DNA from 2 places in the Hahella sp. NS-SX17 genome. Region 2 is predicted to be linked to the other one. Evidence: predicted binding sites of a transcription regulator. Region 2 holds the regulator's gene; the other holds the start of a gene.

Region 1 (9,648 bases), 120 kb from region 2:
CACCACTGGTCTGGATACGCTGAAGTGGATGGAAGCGCGGGCGGTATCAGACATCATTCGCTACGAGCATCCTCAGATACAGGCTATCGTCATCTCCTATCTTGACCCTGACCAGTCTGCGGAAGTGCTATCCAATTTCGATGAAAAAGTGCGGTTGGACATCATCATGCGGGTGGCGGCGCTGGAGACCATTCAGCCCCAGGCGTTGCAGGAACTCAATAATATTCTGGAAAAACAGTTCTCCGGTGGCTCTTCGGCGCAGACCAGCAGGATCGGCGGCGTCAAACGCGCGGCGGATATTATGAACTTCATGGACTCCAGTCTGGAGGCGCCCTTGATGGAATCCATCAAGGATGTCGATGCGGATCTGGGCAGTCAGATTGAAGACCTTATGTTCGTGTTCGACAACCTCAAGGATGTGGATGATCGCGGCATCCAGTCCCTGTTGCGGGAAGTCTCCTCCGACAACCTGATTCTGGCTTTGAAAGGCGCCGACGAAGACTTGCAGGAAAAGATCTTCCGCAACATGTCGAAGCGCGCGGCGGAGCTGTTGCGCGACGACCTGGAGGCGCGCGGCCCGGTGCGCATCAGCGAAGTGGAAACGGCGCAGAAGGAAATACTCACTATCGCGCGGCGCATGGCCGAAGCCGGCGAAATCATGCTGGGCGGCGGTGGCGAAGAAATGCTGTAAATCCGCCGCCTGCGCAACGCTACACTAACAGAGCCAGCCGATGAAAGATCAACCTGAAACCATCCCCAAAGAGAAACTGACGGCCTACGAGCGCTGGGAGCTGCCGGTTATGGGGGAAAAACAGGATGCTCCCAAGATCAAGCCTCCTACCGCTGCGGAGCTGGAGAGTATTCGCCAAAGCGCCTATCAGGACGGGCTGGAGCAGGGCAAGGAAGAAGGCTTCCAGAAAGGCTTTGAACAAGGTCTCGCTGAAGGTCGGCGCAAAGGTGAGCAGGAGGGGCTTGAGCAAGGGCGCAAGAAAGGCGAAAGCGAGGCGGTGAAGAGCAAGAGCGCTGACATCGAAAAAGCATTGGAGAACTTCGAGGCGCTGGCGGTGGAGCTGGAGTCGCCGATCCGCAAACATCAGGATGAGGTGGAGGAGGCCTTGCTTAACTTGGTGTTGGCGATCTCCCGAGCCGTTGTGTTCCGGGAGTTGAAAGCAGATCGCTCACAAATACTGACAGTATTGCAGGAAGCCCTGGCGGCGCTGCCAAACACGGAAGAGCTGGTGACTATTTACCTGAATCCTCAGGACCTCGCCTTCGCCAAAGAACATTTACCCCTTGAAAAAGGGACCCGCTTTCAGCAGGACGCAGCGCTGATGGAGGGCGGCTGTCGTGTGGAGACCCGCCACACCTTATTGGATTTCACGGTGGAGAAACGCTTCCAGACCACTGTCCAGCAGATGCTGTCCCGTCACAGCGACGATGTCGCCTTGCAGGAAACCAAAGACTTCACTGACCAGATGGGAGAAATGAGCGATCTGCATCGTGACTTGCTGGAGAAAAATGCGGAGGAGCTACAGGCGGCGGCCGACTCAGGCGCGGAGCAACCCAGCACCGAAGCAGCAGAGGCTGAAAAGCTGAATCAGGCGGCTGCAGAGAGCCCGGATACGCCGGAGGGCGATGATGAGTCTGGTTGAGCGCTTGCGCAACTATGAACGCTTCGTGCCGACGCAGGCGCGACCGGAGCTGAATGGGCGTCTTACCCGCGTTGTCGGGCTGACTCTGGAAGCGGTGGGCTGTCCGATGACCCTGGGAGAGCGGTGTCTGATTGAAGTGCGCGGCGGCCGCATGGTCGAGGCGGAAGTGGTTGGTTTCTCCGATGACCGGGTGTACCTGATGCCGTTGGCGGCGGTGGAAGGCCTGCAGCCTGGCGCCAAAGTGAAACCCATGGCGGGCGTTGGCCGCATTGGCGTAGGCGCCTGCCTGTTGGGGCGGGTATTAGATGGCGCGGGCGAGCCGTTGGACGGCCGCGGTCCACTGCAGGCGGAGCATCACGTCGAACTGTTCGGCGCGCCGATCAACCCTTTGCACCGCGCGCCCATTCGGGAAAAGCTTGATGTGGGCATTCGCACTATCAATTCCTTGTTAACGGTGGGTATTGGTCAGCGTTTGGGATTGTTTGCAGGCAGTGGTGTGGGCAAGAGTATGCTGCTGGGCATGATGACCCGCTTCACCACGGCGGACATTATTGTGGTCGGCCTTGTCGGCGAACGGGGTCGCGAGGTGAAGGAATTTATTGAGGACATTCTTGGTGAAGAAGGTCTGCATCGCGCTGTCGTCGTTGCGTCACCCGCTGACGATTCGCCTTTGATGCGTCTGCGTGCGGCGGTGTTGACCACTCGCATCGCCGAATATTTTCGCGATTTGGGCAAGAACGTACTGTTGTTGATGGACAGTCTGACGCGCTACGCTCAGGCGCAGCGGGAAATCGCCCTGGCGGTGGGCGAACCGCCGGCCACCAAAGGCTATCCGCCCTCTGTGTTCGCCAAACTGCCGCAACTGGTCGAGCGGGCGGGCAACGGCAAGCCCGGCGGCGGCTCCATTACGGCGTTCTACACTGTGCTGACGGAAGGCGACGACCAACAAGACCCCATTGCTGATGCTGCGAGGGCGATTCTGGACGGGCATATCGTGCTGAATCGGCGACTGGCGGAGGAAGGGCATTATCCCGCCATAGATGTCGAAGCTTCCATCAGCCGGGTCATGCCTCAGGTGACGACGCCGGACTACTTGCAAAGGGCGCAGCGTTTCAAGCAGTTGTACGCTCGCTACCAGCAGACGCGCGACCTGATCAGTGTCGGCGCCTATGTGCCCGGCTCGGACAAGGAAACCGATTACGCGATTGAAAGATTTCCCCACATGCGTAAATTTTTACAGCAAAGTCTGCGGGAACGCGCTACGCTGAATGATAGCGCACAAGGGTTGAACCAATTGTTCACCCCGGCTCCGGCGCAAGGCGCCGCGCCCAGAGCCCCGGCGAAACCATAGGGTTTACTCCACTTTAGTTCAGGTGCTTTAACGTGGCGGAGAAAAAGAAGTCGCAAAGGTTGTCGCTGGTGCTTGATCTGGCGGAGCGGGACGAGGAGAGCGAGCGCAAGAAAATGGGCGATATCCGACGCAGAGTGGAACAGGCGGAAGGTAAGCTGGAGCAACTGGTCGCCTACCAGCGGGATTATCAGGATGAATTAAGGGGTACTCAGAACGGCGTACGCTCAGTGCGTCATATCCAAACCTATCATGTCTTCATCAGCAGGCTGGGCTCGGCCATCGAGCAGCAGCAACAGCAGTTACTGTTGCTGAAACAGCAGTTGTCGCAACAAACGGAAGTGTGGCGGGCGGCGTATCAGAAAAAAAATAACATGCAGGACTACATTGATCGTTGCAAGAAAGAGGAAGCCTATTACGAGGACAAGAAACAACAGCGCAATCTGGACGACGCTGTCGGTCGCCGCGCCTATCACAACAGACATTAATACATTGTTAAAAAAGTTTTTTGGTTTTAGCGAGTTAGCTGGAACAGGCGGAAAATGCGTCTGAAAGTCAGTTTTTGTCCACGGCCAAACAGTCGTCAAATAAATGAAAACTGGAAATTTAGTAAAAATCAGCTATTGATGAATTAGTAAGAATATGAGTATTGAAATTCATAGCGTACTATTCGTAATATCCTGAATTTCATATAAAAAGAACACTGATTGGATTTAAACGATCCAGATGGTTTGATTAGGGGAGCGCCAACAGAAGGAGGCAATATGTCTATAACGACAAGCCGCTCTGACGATAATGCCGAACTGACCATTCGCATTAAAGGGCGATTTGATTTCAGTTCCCACCAGGAATTCAGGGATGCGTATGAAAACCCTGAGGGACCGTTCGAGCAGTACAAGATCGACATGACGGAGACGACGTATCTGGACAGCTCCGCTTTGGGGATGCTCCTGTTATTGCGGGATTATGCGGGCGGCGACAACGCCAAGATCTGCATTACTAACTGCAACAATGACGTCAGGAAGATATTGACGATTTCCAACTTTGAACAATTGTTTGTTATTCAATAAAGCGCCCATTGTCGTCGGGCGCCTGAAACGGACTTTCCGCCATTTATGCGCCTATCGGGTATTGCTATGAAACAATCCCTGGACTCAGAAATGGCCTCGTCCGTTCTCGGGTCCCAGAAAACGCTTAAAATTCTCATCGCCGACGACAACCAGTCCGACCGCATGATCCTGCAGAACATCGTCAAAAAGCAGGGGCATGACACGGTGACGGCGGTGGATGGCGTGGACGCCATCGAAAAATTCTCAGAATTTCGTCCGGATATTGTGCTTCTGGACGCATTGATGCCTCGCATGGACGGCTTTGAGGCGGCGCGGAAAATCAAGTTGCTGGCGGGCGAAGACTTGATTCCCATTATCTTCCTCACGTCTCTGAGCGACGCTGAATCTCTCGCCAAGTGCCTTGAAGCCGGCGGTGACGATTTTCTGTCGAAACCCTACAACCGCATTATCCTGCAAGCCAAGATCAACGCCTTCAATCGCATGCGGATCATGCATAAAACCCTGTTGCGGCAGCGGGATCAGATCGCTGAACACAACGACCATATGGTGCGCGAACAGCAGGTCGCCAAAACCGTGTTCGACAACGTTGCCCATGTGGGCTGCCTCGGCGCCAACAACATCAAACATTTGCTTTCGCCTCTGGCGGTTTTTAACGGTGACGTGCTGTTGGCCTGCCAGAAACCATCCGGGGGCATGCATGTGTTGCTGGGCGATTTCACCGGCCATGGTTTGCCTGCTGCGATAGGGGCCATGCCGTTGGCGGAAATCTTCTATGGCATGACCAGTAAAGGTTACGCGCTGGGAGATATCCTCCGCGAGTTAAACCAGAAGCTGCGTAAAATTCTGCCGGTGGGTTTTTTCTGCTGCGCCTGTATGGCGGAACTGAATTTTGAGCAGGAAGAAATCGAGATCTGGATTGGCGGCTTGCCGGACTGTTATCTGGTGCAGGGCGACCAGTTGGTCAAGGTCGCTTCCAACCGGTTGCCTCTGGGCATCCTGAAAGGCGAAGCTTTCGATGCGCGCACCTATCGTTTTGAAATGAAGCACGGCGACCGGGTGTATCTATGGTCGGACGGCATTGTCGAGGCGACCAACGCCAAAAGCGAGATGTTCGGTGAGCAGCGATTGCAACAGGTCTTCCAGGACAACCTGCATGAGCCTAACCTGTTTGAAAAAATCCGCCGCTCCGTAGTCGACTTTATGGGGGAAGGCGGTCCCAGCGACGATCTGACGCTGGTGGAATTGACCATGATGCCGGAGAAGGAACTGGGGATAGAGAACAACTATCTCACCAACACCGGCCTCAAAGGGCCTCAGCACTGGCGAATGGCTTATGAACTGCGCAATGACTCTTTAGCGATCTTTGATCCAGTGCCCTTGTTGCTGCAGATCGCTATGGAGGTGCCCGGCCTGCGCACGCGCAACGGCGAAATGTTCACCATTCTGAGCGAACTGTACACCAATGCGCTGGAGCATGGCGTGTTGGGCCTGCATTCAAAGCTCAAAGCCAGCCCGGACGGATTCGCGGAATACTATCGCCTGCGCGAGGAACGCATCCGTCAGCTGGACGGCCATTTCGTTAAAGTGGACGTGGGCCATAAAGGCGCCGGCGCCGGCGGCGTGTTGACGATACGCGTGGAAGACAGCGGAAAAGGCTTTGATTATCAGAAGCTCGACGGTAAATTACCGGGTCCGACCTGTTATAGTGGTCGTGGCACAGCCCTGTTGCTCTCCATGTGCAGCCGCGTGGAGTACTTTGGCCAGGGCAATATCGTTGAAGTGGATTATGAGTGGCAAGCTTGAATATGAGTTCGAACGATCTGTCTCACCTTGATATGGGCGCCCTGGCGGAATTGCGGGAAGTAATGGAAGACGATTTTCAGATATTGGTGGAGACCTTTATCGGAGATACCATCGAACGCATGCGCGCCATTCGCGCCACCCTCGATTCTAATGACGCCGACGCTTTCAGTCGAGGTTGTCATAGCGTGAAAGGCAGCGCCACCAACCTGGGCTTGCCCGCGCTTTCCGAGCTGTGTCGGCAAGGGGAGTTGATCGGCAAGTTCAAGCAAATGGACAAAGCGCGGGAAGTGTTCGCCTCCATTGAGCAGGAGTTCGAGACTGTCCAGTCCTTGCTGCGGGAGCAGGTATAGCCGGGGCCGCTCAAACAGTGGGGCGTCCCTACTGGACCGTCCCCCTTCGTTGTCACTGACCTTTCAAGTTTCCCTTCCTTCCAGGCGCCACTTGGCCTGATCTGTGCATTCATCCTTTAAAACCCAGGTTTTGCCGCTTCTGCGATGGCGTTTGCCGCGCTGGTGACGGTGAGACCTATTGCATCCGCAGGTAAGTTGTAACTTGGATTTGAGGACAGTAAATGGACAGCTCAGTGGCATTTATTGATGTACCCAAAGTCGCGCCGAAACCATCTCCCAAGCCTTCAGGCAATCAGAGGGGTGAGGCTAACGCTATGAATGATAAGGAAGATCGATTCTCAGAGGTGTTGGATAGGGAAGTCGCGGACAAGACGGATAAAGTGGACAAGAAAGACGCTAAAGCGGAAAAAAGCGATGAGAAAAAAACGCCTGACGACGATAAATCAACAAAGGATGCGGAGACGGTTGCGCAAGTCGCGCTGGCGGACATAGAGCCGAATGCGACACAGGGCGGAGTGAAATTGCCGTCAGGGGAGCAATCCTCGGCGGAAGACAATGAAGAATCTATCAAGGCAATGGTCCTGGCCGAGTTGTCAGCAGATGCGCCAATGGAAAAGGAAGGGGAAGCGGACCCTACCGGACAAAACGCTCTGACGCCTCTGGCGCGGGCGGTGCATGACGCTGTTGAGGGCGATGAGGAGGCAGTGGGTGAGAAAAAGAGCGGAGAGCTGGTCAAGCTGACTCAGGCGCTTGCCGCTCAAGCTAAGGGCGGGGAGCAGGAGGCTGGCGCAGAGGGTGAAACTCTGGACGCAGCGCTGGTGAAACTGGCGGAAAGCCAGAACTCGGCTAAGCCCAACGCTTTGCACGGAGTCGCCGCCAACCTGCGTGCGGAGTTCAAAGTTGATGCGGCCGCGCCGCCCTATGTCACGACCTTGCAACAATCAGTACAGGGCGATGACTGGAGTGAGGGGATGGCGCAGAAAGTAGTCTGGTTCGTGGGACAGAAGATTCAATCCGCCAGCGTGCATCTGAATCCGCCGGAGCTGGGGCCGATTGAAATGAAGATCCATGTGCAGAAAGATCAGGCTCATGTGCAGATCCAGAGCCCACACGCCATTGTTCGGGATATGGCGGAAGGTACCGTGCAGCGACTGCGGGAATTGCTGGCGGAGCAGGGGCTGCAGTTATCCCAGTTTGACGTATCCAGTCAGCAGCAACAGGCGGGAACCGGAAATGGCCAGGAGTCCGGTGGCGCTGATGGCGGTGTGCTCGGAGAGAGTGACGAAGAGGGCGCAGCGACGATGGGCGTTGAGCAAGCGTTGGCCACTGAGCGCATGGTGGATTATTACGTCTGATGGTTTTTTACTGAAAAATCAAAGGAATGAACTACACTTATCGACAAGGAGGCGGTGACCTCCACAGTAATCGGATTATCTGTCGATAGTGGAAGCAGAGATATGGCGAAAGATAACAGTGAAGAAGGCGGAGAAGAATCTGGTAAGTCAGGCGGCTTAAGCAAAAAGCTGATTATTATTGTCTCGCTGGTTTTGCTGATTGCTGTGGGAGCCAGTGTAGGAGTGACCATGATGTTGCTCAAGTCTTCTCCGGATGACGGCTCGGATACGTCGGCGGAAGGCGGCGAGCAGGCTGCGCCGGTGAAAGCGGAAGCTATATATTACGATATGCGTCCGCCTCTGGTGGTCACTTTCGATTACAAAGGCAAACAACGATTTCTGCAGGCGAGCATCAGTTTGCTGACTCGGAATCAGGGCGTGCTGGACGGGGTGGAGCTGCATATGCCCGTCATCCGTAACCGCTTGATAAATTTGTATAGCGGCAAAGATTTTGAAAACGTGCAGACGGATGAAGGTCGGCTGGCGCTGCTGTCTGAGTCGCTGGAAGCCATCAACACTGCTCTGAAGGAGCAGAGCGTGAACGGAGAAATTGAGCAGGTGCTGTTCACCAATTTCGTGTTGCAGTGACCTTTGGGCGCGGAGCCGCCGCGCCAAAACGCTGACGGACCTGTGGCGGGACTTGTTATGTTCCTGCTTCAGGTGATAGAACTAGACGCATAACATTTCCTGTTGGACCCTGGGTCAAGGTGTAGGGCTGTGCAAGATTTATTATCCCAAGACGAAATTGATGCGCTCTTACATGGCGTGGACGATGGCGACGTCGACACCGAGGAGGATGTCGATGCGGCGGGGGTGCGCAGTTACGATCTGACCAGTCAGGACCGTATCGTACGCGGTCGCATGCCCACACTGGAGATGATCAACGAACGTTTCGCCCGTTACACTCGCATCAGCCTTTTCAACCTTTTGCGCCGCAACGCCGATGTCGCTTCCGGCGGCGTGCAGATTCTGAAGTTTGGTGAATATATTCACACCCTTTACGTGCCGACCAGTCTTAATCTGGTGAAGATCCGGCCGTTGCGGGGGACCGGGCTGTTTATTCTGGACGCCAAGCTGGTGTTCAAGCTGGTGGATAACTTTTTCGGCGGCGACGGCCGTCACGCCAAGATCGAAGGGCGCGAGTTCACGCCGACGGAAATCCGCATCGTGCAGATGGTGCTGGAGCAGGTCTTCCATGATATGAAAGAAGCCTGGAATGCGGTAATGAAGGTGGATTTCGAATACGTCAACTCAGAGGTTAACCCGGCCATGGCGAACATCGTCAGCCCCAGCGAAGTGGTGGTGGTGAGCACCTTCCACATCGAGCTGGACGGTGGCGGTGGCGATATGCACGTGGCCATGCCGTATTCCATGATAGAGCCCATCCGCGAGGTGCTCGACGCTGGCGTACAGAGCGATGTCGACGATGTCGACGAACGCTGGATCAGCGCTCTGCAGCAAGACATTCTGGAAGCCAGGGTGCCGCTCAACGCCGCCGTGGTCAGACAAAAGATTTCCCTGCGCTCCCTGTCGCGGTTGAAGCCGGGTGATGTGATTCCGGTTGAGCTGCCGGAAACCATTACGGTGACCGCGAACGGCGTGCCGATATTCATCGCCAAGGTAGGGCAGTGTAACGGCAATCTGGCGCTCAAGATTGTAGACAAGATCAAGCGGTCGGCGGCGACGCCGACTAAGGAGGCGCAATGGCTGAAGACGACGACAATAAAGAAAACGATTTAGACGATACGAAGTCGGAAGAAGAGGCGCTGGCGGACGAATGGGCCGCTGCGCTGGGTGAGCAGGAAACGACTGAAGACGGCGACAGGGAGGACGAGTGGGCGGCTGCGATGGCGGAAGCTGAAACGGCGGAAGTCAAAGGCAAGGCTGCTGATGACGACATCCGCGCCGCTTCTTTTGAAACTTTCGACGAAACCATGCCGACCAGCGCGCCGGGTGCGCCTGATCTGGACGTGATTCTGGATATTCCTGTCACCATTTCCATGGAGGTAGGCAATACCCAGATCGCCATTC
Region 2 (9,648 bases):
CCTTGGCGCAGGTCAATCTCGCCGACATTATTTCGCCTCGCCAGTCAATTCACCTTCTTCAATCCGACTGGACCAGCTATCTACAACCTTGGCGATATCGCCTTTATGCACGTTAACTTGCTGCTCAAAGCGGTCTTTGAATGCAAGACCTATGTTCACGCCATTAACAATGACATTCTCAAGCAGCCATTGGTTATCGCGATTTTTATACATTGAATAGATTACCGGATACTTGTTTCCAGACGCGGAAATCACTTCCAAATCCACGCTTGCGCGCCCGTCGTCTCTTGGATTAACGGTTGCGGCCAATACGTTAACTTTGAATTCACCGCTTTCCACCAACGCTTTACCATAAGCGTCAAACAAGCTCTTTTTGAACACGCCTACAAACTTCGTTTTAAGCTCATCGCTAGCATCTCTGCGATACCGCCCCATCACACGAGCAGCGATACGATCAAAGTCCACAAGATTCTGCAGCGCTTCCTCCATCGCCCCGTAGAACTTTTGCGGGTTCTCATAATAGGTTTGCTTTTCAGACTGCAGTTTGGAAACCAGCATTTTGGTGCTGTCTTGCACCACGTTGAAAACATCTTGCTGCGCATTGGCCTGCGCCATGACAGCGAAAGCAAGCAACGCCATCGTTGCAAGCAAACGCCTTAAACTCTTCATCGCTAACATCATATTCTTCGCCTAACTTTTTAACCTTATAACTTTCAAACCCCAAAAAACACAGCTTTACTTTGAATACAGAACCAACCGCCGCTTACTTACTGGTTGCAAAGTCGCTGATCAGCTTTTCCAGATTCAGCGCACTTTGCGTACTGTAAAAGAAGTCGCCGTCCTTCAGAGCTTCCTCGTCCCCACCAATGGAGACGTTAATATACTTTTCGCCCAAAAGGCCTGCGGTACTAATAACTGCGACACTGTCTGCGCTCAAATAGTTCACATCCGAGTCGATATCCATCTCAACAACCGCCTTGGACGACTTGGGGTCTAACGAGATGCCGTTAACGCGCCCGATAGTCACGCCTGACAGGGACACTTTACCCCGCACTCTCAGCCCCCCTACATCAGTAAATTCCGCATACAATTTGTATGTATCCTGCGTTGGGCTCAACGACAATCCGCTCACTTCAAGCGCCAACAAGAACAACGCCCCAATGCCGGCGACAATAAAAGCCCCTACAGATATCTCCAGCGTACGAATCCGCATATTAAAAGTCTCCAAACATTACGGCGGTCAAAATAAAATCCAGCCCCAAGACAGCCAGCGATGAGTAAACCACCGTTTTAGTCGTCGCAGAGCTAATGCCTTCAGAGGTGGGAACTGAATCATACCCCTGAAACACGGCGATCCAGGTACATACGACGCCAAAAACAATACTCTTGATTATTCCGTTGAGAATATCGTCGGAAAAGTCCACTGACGCCTGCATATTGCTCCAGAAAGAGCCTTCGTAGACGCCAAGCCACTCCACGCCCACCATTTTACCGCCCCAAACGCCCACCACGCTAAAGATCATGGCCAGCATAGGCATAGCAATAAAACCAGCCAGAAGCCGCGGCGCTATAATCTGCCGCAAAGGGTCGACTCCCATCATTTCCAGGCTGGATAGTTGCTCAGTCGCTTTCATCAAGCCAATTTCAGCCGTCAAGGCCGAACCAGCGCGCCCTGCAAATAATAACGCAGTAACCACCGGCCCCAGCTCACGCACCAGCGTCAGGGCGATCATCTGACCTATGGCCTGCTCCGACCCATAATCCACCAGGATATTGTAGCCCTGAAGCCCGAGCACCATGCCTATAAACAAACCACTGACTACAACAATCACCAGCGACAGGACGCCAACTGAATATAGCTGTTTGAGCAAGAGCGGCAGGCCTTTCATACGCGGCGCGCCCACCAGCGCCCCCACCAGAAACATTCCCGCCCGGCCTAGTGCGCCCAGCGACAACAGGCCATTCCTACCAAGCCTTTGCAGAAAATCCAGCATCCTGGTCTCCCCGTAATAAATCCTCCGCATAGTCTGTTGCGGGAAAGTGAAAGGGCACCGGCCCATCCGGCAAGCCATTGAGGAACTGTTTGACGAAAGCATTTCCATTGGAGCGCAGCTCCTGCGGGCTACCCTGCCCCATCACTTTGCCGTCAGCGACTATGCACAAGTGATCCGTAATGCTCAATGATTCCTGAATATCATGGGACACGACCACGCTAGTCAGCCCCAAGGCGTCATTAAGCAAACGGATAAGCTGGACAATAACGCCCATTGCGATGGGGTCCTGTCCAGTAAATGGCTCATCATACAGAACCATTTCCGGGTCCATGGCGATAGCGCGCGCCAACGCCACACGACGAGCCATGCCGCCAGATAATTCGCTAGGCATCAAATCACGAGCGCCGCGCAGACCTACCGCATGAAGCTTCATTAAAACCAGGTCGCGAATCATTGCTTCGGGTAGTTGTGTGTGGATGCGCAAAGGAAATGCGACATTTTCAAAGACGCTGAGATCAGAAAATAGTGCACCGGATTGAAACAACATCCCCATGCGTTCGCGCAACTCATATAGCTCCTTGCGCTTCAGCTTCGGCACATTGAACCCATTCACCCAGATATCGCCCTTATCGGGCTTCAGTTGGCCGCCGATTAATTTCAGTAGCGTGGTCTTACCCGTACCGCTGGGCCCCATGATGGTGGTGACCTTGCCTTTGGGTATATCGATGTCTACGTTATCGTAGATGAGCCTGTCGCCTCTGGCGAAGGTAAGCCCCCTGACTTCCACGTAATTGGAGGGGTTTTGCGTCATCTGAAATCACCTTAATCGCCCAGCCAGCGTAAACGCCCCCTTCCCGGAAGCATTAAGTATCCTAAAAACATAACCTTACGGCGGCTTTGGCGTTTTGCCAAAAATAGCCTAAACAGGTGCGGAATATATCAGAAGATGTTTTAACTGCCCACATCTTTCCCGGCAAGTTGCAGCAGGCCTTGAGCGTCGTATAATACGCTGGCCTCGCCGCAGAGCATTGGACTCAACACCATACCCTGTCTGCTGCAAGCAGATACCCCTAGAAACAGACTCTGGAACGCTGCATTAATGAGCCACCACGATCACGAGTATATAAAAGCCGCTAAGCGCACAATAGAAATGGAGCTTGAAGCGATTCAGGCGTTAAGCAATCGCATAGATGAGGCCTTTATAAAAGCATGTGATTTAATGCTTGAGTGTGAGGGCCGGGTTGTCGTGACAGGCATGGGAAAGTCAGGCCACATAGGAAATAAAATTGCCGCCACTCTAGCATCGACAGGAACGCCTTCATTTTTTTTGCACCCCGGCGAGGCCAGCCATGGCGACCTGGGTATGGTGACGCCTAAAGATGTAGTTTTAGCAATTTCCAACTCAGGAAATACAGCGGAAATTGTCACTATACTACCGCTTCTCAAACGTATGGGTGTGCCGCTGATCAGCATGACAGGCAATCCGAACTCTACATTGTCTCTAATTGCTGAAGCCAATATTGACGCCAGCGTCTCCACCGAAGCCTGCCCGCTTAACCTTGCCCCAACTTCCAGCACTACAGTATGCCTGGTGCTAGGAGACGCTATTGCTATTGCTCTTCTGGAAGCTCGCGGGTTTACAGCGGAGGATTTCGCTTTTTCTCATCCCGGCGGAGCCTTGGGTCGCAGACTACTCTTAAAAGTGTCCGATATTATGCACACAGGCGAATCCATCCCTGTCGTCAAAGAAAACGCATCTCTAAGCGAATCTTTATTACAAATGTCCCAAAAAGGACTGGGAATGACCTGTGTAGTTGACCAGAATTCCAAGCTATTAGGCGTATTCACTGACGGAGATTTACGCCGCACATTGGACAAGAATATTGATATACGAAACTGCACCATAGACACAGTAATGACCGCCAACTGCCGCTCTGTGACCAAAGATATGCTAGCCGCCGAAGCTCTTGGCCTGATGCAGGAGAAAAAAATCAACGCCCTCCCTGTTGTTGACGCAGACAAAAGGGTCATTGGCGCGTTCAATACTCAAGACATGCTGCGCGCGGGAGTCATTTAATGTCGCCTTCATTGACCGAACAACAATTGCAAGCACTGACGCCGATTAAGCTGTTGGCGCTGGACGTGGATGGAGTCCTGACAGACGGCGCCCTTTACTTCGGAGAGTCAGGGGAACAATTCAAGCCCTTCTCAATACTCGATGGCCTTGGCGTCAAACTCCTGCAAAAAGCGGGCGTCACTGTCGCCATCATTACAGGACGCAAATCCGCCATGGTCGCCAAACGAGCTGGCGACCTGGGCATCCTTGAATTACTGCAAGGCAGAGAAGACAAGCTTGTCGGTCTGAATGAAATTCGCAATAAGCTGGGTCTGGAACTCAGTGAGTGCGCATACGTCGGCGATGACCTGCCCGACTTGGCGGCCATTCGCAGCTGCGGCTTTGGCGTCACCGTTCCCAATGGTCACTGGTATGTTCGCCAGCATGCGGCTTATTGCACATCCGCGCACGGAGGAAAAGGCGCAGTGAGAGAAGTGTGCGATATGATACTAGACGCCAAAGGTGTGCTGCACGCCTCATTGGAAGCCTACCTATAACCTCATGACAGATCTGCTCCGACAATATAGCAAATGGATCTACGCCGCTTTGGCGGCGTTCCTGGTCATTTATCTGGTCGCCTACCAGGATGACGGGGCTGTCCCATTTTTCGAGGAAGAGCCTCTACTGAAGGATGAGCCCGACGCTTTCGTCATTAATGCCGTTTATACCACTTACAACAAAGAGGGCGCGCTCACCAGCCGCCTGCAAAGCCAACTGGCCAAGCATTATCCAGATACGGATACCGGCGTACTGACCCAACCCTATCTGGAGATATATCAACAAGGAGAAAAAAGCTGGCGCGTGGAGTCCCTCGAAGGCGAGCTGCTCATCAAGCAGGACACTCTGAAACTCCGCGGCGATGTAAAGGTCAACGGAGCCTCCAATGATGGCGCGCCAATCCTCATGCAAACGGAAGCACTGGACTACAACAACAAGTCACGCTTTATCAGTACAGATCAACCCGTTAAGATAACTTCAAATATCAATCAGTTAACCGCTGTCGGAATGGAGGCGGATATTGATAAAAAGCTTATTGTCTTACTTTCTCAGGTAATCGGTGTTTATGCGCAACCCAAGTAAACTATTCACAGTGACGTTATTGCTGGGCATCGTGTTCGCCCCGCTGAGCTACGCCCTGGACCTTCTTAACGGTAGTGACGAACCGGTACGCATCAAGGCTGGACGCTGGGAGAGAGACGGTCAGAAAGGCATCGACACGTATATCGGCAATGTCGTCATCACTCAGGGCAAATCCAGTATCGAAGCGGATAAAGTCGTCCTTTACACTGACGATCAAGGCATCAGTCGTTTTCAAGCAACCGGCAAGCCCGCCCACCTTGTGCAGTTTGACGCAGAAAAACAAACTGAAACTCACGCTTACGCAGAAAGCATGGATTATGATCGCAGCCAGAGTAAAGTCATCATGCGCAACCATGCGCGGATTCTGCAGGACAACAGTTCCGTGGAAGGAGAAGAAATCATCTATTTCACTGACAAACGCCTGGTGACAGCGAAGGGAGCAACCTCAGGCAATCAGGCCGAACAGGTTGAAATCATCTACCATCCGCCCAAATCTAATAAACAATGAGCACCCTCACCGCCAAAAATCTGGCCAAGGCCTACAAGAAACGGTCAGTAGTAAAAGACGTGTCCGTCGAAATCCGCAGCGGCGAGATTGTCGGACTTCTCGGGCCTAACGGCGCAGGTAAGACCACCTGCTTCTACATGGTGGTGGGATTGATCCCCAGCGACAAAGGCGGCGTATACATTGACGACGCGGAGATCACCGCTTTACCCATGCACGGCAGAGCGCGCAAGGGCATAGGCTACCTGCCGCAGGAAGCCTCAGTTTTCAGAAAGCTGTCAGTGGAAGACAACATATACGCTATCCTTGAGACCAGAGCCGATCTGAGCCGCAAGGAGCGCAAGCAAAAGATGGAAGAGCTGTTGCAGGAGTTTCACATTACCCACATCCGCAAGAGCCTTGGCATGAGCCTGTCCGGGGGCGAACGCCGACGCGTCGAGATCGCCCGCGCACTGGCCACTGAACCAAAGTTTGTCTTGCTGGATGAGCCTTTCGCCGGGGTAGACCCTATTTCCGTCAACGATATCAAGCAGATAATCGAGCACCTTAAGAAACGCGGCATCGGCGTTTTAATTACCGACCATAATGTGCGCGAGACCTTGGATATTTGTGAACGCGCCTATATTGTCAGTGAAGGATTTATTATCGCAAGCGGCACGCCAGGTGATATTCTTGCCAACCCAAAGGTTAGGGAGGTCTATCTGGGTGACCAGTTCAAACTTTAGTTTAACCGGCGGCCTCCATCCCGGATGGACCTCAAGGCTCAAGAGCTTAGGATAAAAGCACTTAATAATTATGAAAAACTCACAAGATCTGTGCCTGAATCGGTGGTAAGCATCAGATGGTTATGAAAACTTCATTGCAGTTAAAGCTGGGTCAACAACTGACCATGACCCCGCAACTGCAACAAGCAATAAAACTTTTGCAGCTTTCAACACTGGATTTGCAGCAGGAGATTCAACAAGCGCTTGAGTCCAACCCTATGCTGGAAGTGTCAGAAGAGGACGAGTCTCCCAATCACGTTCAGAATGATACGATCAGCGACATGCTCGCCAACAACTCCAGCAAGGAGAGGACGCAAGAGTCGGGCATGGAAGAGGGAGGGTTCGCCGAGGAGGACAACTGGTCCGATTCAATCCCCAACGACCTGCCCGTAGACACCGCCTGGGATGACGTGTTTCAGAGCAGCTCAGGCAGCTACAGCGGAGGCGAGGATGACGAATACGACTTCGAGTCCCGCAACAGCAAGGGCGAGACCCTGCAAGACCACCTTCTCTGGCAACTGAATCTCACCCCCATGTCCGATATCGACCGTATGATCGCCGTTGCGATCATTGATGCGGTCAGCTCCGACGGTTATCTCTCCCTTACGCCTGACGAAATTCACAGCGGCCTGCAGACAGAAGGCGAAGAAGAGATAGAACTGGACGAAGTGCGTGCGGTGCTAAAACGCATTCAGCAATTCGACCCGCCAGGCGTCGCAACCTGCAATCTGCAGGACTGCCTGCTGAGCCAGCTGAATCAGTTGCCCAAAGACACCCCCTGGCTGGGGCAGGCCAAACTGGTGGTCAGCCACTACATCAACTTGCTTGGCAATCGCGACTACGCACAGTTGATGCGCCGCAGTCGCCTGAAGGAGGACGACCTGCGGGAGGTTCTCAAACTGATCCAGAGCCTGAACCCAAGGCCAGGCGAAGGCATTCAGGAAAGCAATACCGAATATGTCGTTCCTGACGTAATCGTCAAGAAGGCCAACGGTCGCTGGCTGGTGGAGCTCAACCCGGAAATCGCCCCCAAAATCCGCATTAACCCTGGCTATGCCGGCTTGGTAAGACGCGCGGACAACAGCTCCGATAACACTTATTTACGCGATCAGTTACAGGAAGCGCGCTGGTTTATCAAAAGCTTGCAAAGCCGTAATGAAACCCTATTGAAAGTCGCCTCACAAATAGTCGAACATCAACAAGGGTTTCTTGAGTATGGCGAGGAAGCGATGAAGCCGCTGGTGCTGCACGATATAGCCGAGGCTGTGGAGATGCATGAGTCAACAATTTCACGGGTGACCACGCAAAAATACATGCACACTCCCCGCGGCGTATTTGAGTTGAAGTACTTTTTCTCCAGCCATGTCAGCACAGACACCGGCGGCGAGTGTTCTTCCACCGCCATTAGAGCTATTATCAAGAAGTTAGTCGCAGCAGAGTCACCAAAAAAACCATTGAGCGACAGCAAGATTGCTGCGCTGCTTGGCGACCAGGGCATCAATGTCGCCCGACGTACGATCGCAAAATACCGGGAGGCGCTTTCCATTCCGCCTTCAAACGAACGTAAGCGTCTAATTTAAAAGGAGGAATACAGGCATAAGACTTAAATCAAATAGTCACAAAATGGATGTGCTAGTATTTTTCATGGAAGTGCAAAATTCATAATGCACCGTATATTGGCATTAGGAGCAAAGTATGCAAATGAACATCACCGGACATCAAGTCGAGTTAACTGAAGCACTGAAGGACTACGTTAACAACAAGTTCGACAAGCTCGAACGACACTTCGACAGCATCAGTAATGTCCAAGTAACGCTCTCCATTCAAAAACAGCGCCAGATTGCGGAAGCAACCATGCACATTAGCGGCGCTGACCTGCATGCCAATGCTGAACACGAAGATATGTACGCGTCAATCGACGCACTGGTGGACAAACTAGATCGCCAGATCCTCAAACATAAAGAGAAGCACGTTGATCGGATGCATGGCGCATCCGCCAGATAACAGAACATGGCCCAAACCACACTAACTATTGAGTCCATTATCTCGCCCGCCCTCACACGCTGTGGGGTGTCGGGCTCGAGTAAGAAGCGCGTTCTTGAATATATCGCCAATCTGATTGCGCAGCATTTTCCATTTTTGGACGAGAACGCCATTTTTACCAACCTGATATGCCGTGAAAGACTCGGCAGCACCGGTATCGGCCAAGGTATAGCGATACCCCATTGTCGCCTGGAAAATTGTGATCGCATCATAGGAGCCCTGATTACACTGAAGGATAAAATTCCTTTTGACGCGATCGACAATGAACCCGTGGATCTGCTGTTCGTTCTGATCGTTCCGCAGGAAGCCACCAGCGAACACCTTGACCTGCTGAGCCAGCTGGCCCAGAAATTCAATGATCGTCGCTTCTGCGAACATTTGCGCGACTGCGACAACGACGAAACCCTGTTCAGGAGGGTGCTGGAAAAATAATCCAGCTTCGATGGAAAGAGGAAGACATGAAGCTGATTATCGTAAGCGGTCGTTCAGGCTCCGGAAAAAGTACGGCGCTCCATGTCCTGGAGGATATGGGCTATTACTGCATTGATAACCTGCCTATCGGTCTCCTCTCGCCTCTCACCCAAGAGGTGCTGGACCAGGGAAAAACCCAAAATCAGCAACTCGCCGTCAGCATAGACGCACGAAATCTTTATAGGGATTTATCAGATTTTCCGTCCATTTACGCCACCCTGCAAGCGCACAATATCGATGTGGAAATCATCTATCTTGACGCTAATGACGCCACCTTGATCAAACGCTTTCATGCGACGCGCCGCAAGCATCCGCTTAGCAGCAAAAGCACGTCCCTGAAGGAAGCCATCGCCAAAGAGAAGCAGTTGCTGGAGCCAATCGCCACACTGGCGAATCTCTATATAGACACCAGCGATCTCTCGATTTACCAACTACGGGATCAGGTCAAAATCAGAGTTATCGGGCACAAGACCCAGGAACTCGCCCTACTCTTCCAATCGTTCGGCTTCAAACACGGCGTGCCCTCAGACTCAGATATGGTGTTCGACGTTCGTTGTCTCCCCAACCCCTACTGGGATACAGCGCTGCGCGGCTACAAAGGCACCGACCAGGAAATCATTGAGTTCCTAAAACAGCATCCGGAACCGGAACAGATGCTGCAACACATCATCAGTT

The links. The regulator sigma-54, encoded in region 2, starts transcription at its own class of promoters, with help from an activator protein. The targets are predictions, from matches to a motif close to TGGCACNNNNNTTGCTNT.
Region 1: the regulator sigma-54 is predicted to act here: its motif matches at 6,316-6,333, upstream of AC2IBB_RS26150 (flagellar hook-length control protein FliK).

The regions. Positions count from the first base shown of each region.
Region 1 covers NZ_CM170632.1:5,871,412-5,881,059, reverse strand. The annotation lists gene fliG (flagellar motor switch protein FliG) at 1-691, shown strand, start outside; gene AC2IBB_RS26180 (flagellar assembly protein FliH) at 732-1,652, shown strand; gene fliI (flagellar protein export ATPase FliI) at 1,636-3,003, shown strand; gene fliJ (flagellar export protein FliJ) at 3,036-3,488, shown strand; gene AC2IBB_RS26165 (STAS domain-containing protein) at 3,765-4,070, shown strand; gene AC2IBB_RS26160 (ATP-binding SpoIIE family protein phosphatase) at 4,137-5,873, shown strand; gene AC2IBB_RS26155 (Hpt domain-containing protein) at 5,876-6,223, shown strand; gene AC2IBB_RS26150 (flagellar hook-length control protein FliK) at 6,538-7,578, shown strand; gene AC2IBB_RS26145 (flagellar basal body-associated FliL family protein) at 7,681-8,205, shown strand; gene fliM (flagellar motor switch protein FliM) at 8,335-9,357, shown strand; gene fliN (flagellar motor switch protein FliN) at 9,321-9,648, shown strand, end outside.
Region 2 covers NZ_CM170632.1:5,994,317-6,003,964, forward strand. The annotation lists gene AC2IBB_RS26725 (STAS domain-containing protein) at 1-28, opposite strand, end outside; gene AC2IBB_RS26730 (MlaC/ttg2D family ABC transporter substrate-binding protein) at 28-681, opposite strand; gene mlaD (outer membrane lipid asymmetry maintenance protein MlaD) at 764-1,213, opposite strand; gene mlaE (lipid asymmetry maintenance ABC transporter permease subunit MlaE) at 1,215-1,994, opposite strand; gene AC2IBB_RS26745 (ATP-binding cassette domain-containing protein) at 1,966-2,805, opposite strand; gene AC2IBB_RS26750 (KpsF/GutQ family sugar-phosphate isomerase) at 3,094-4,071, shown strand; gene AC2IBB_RS26755 (KdsC family phosphatase) at 4,071-4,607, shown strand; gene lptC (LPS export ABC transporter periplasmic protein LptC) at 4,612-5,190, shown strand; gene lptA (lipopolysaccharide transport periplasmic protein LptA) at 5,174-5,698, shown strand; gene lptB (LPS export ABC transporter ATP-binding protein) at 5,695-6,420, shown strand; gene AC2IBB_RS26775 (RNA polymerase factor sigma-54) at 6,543-8,039, shown strand; gene hpf (ribosome hibernation-promoting factor, HPF/YfiA family) at 8,155-8,463, shown strand; gene ptsN (PTS IIA-like nitrogen regulatory protein PtsN) at 8,470-8,934, shown strand; gene rapZ (RNase adapter RapZ) at 8,961-9,648, shown strand, end outside.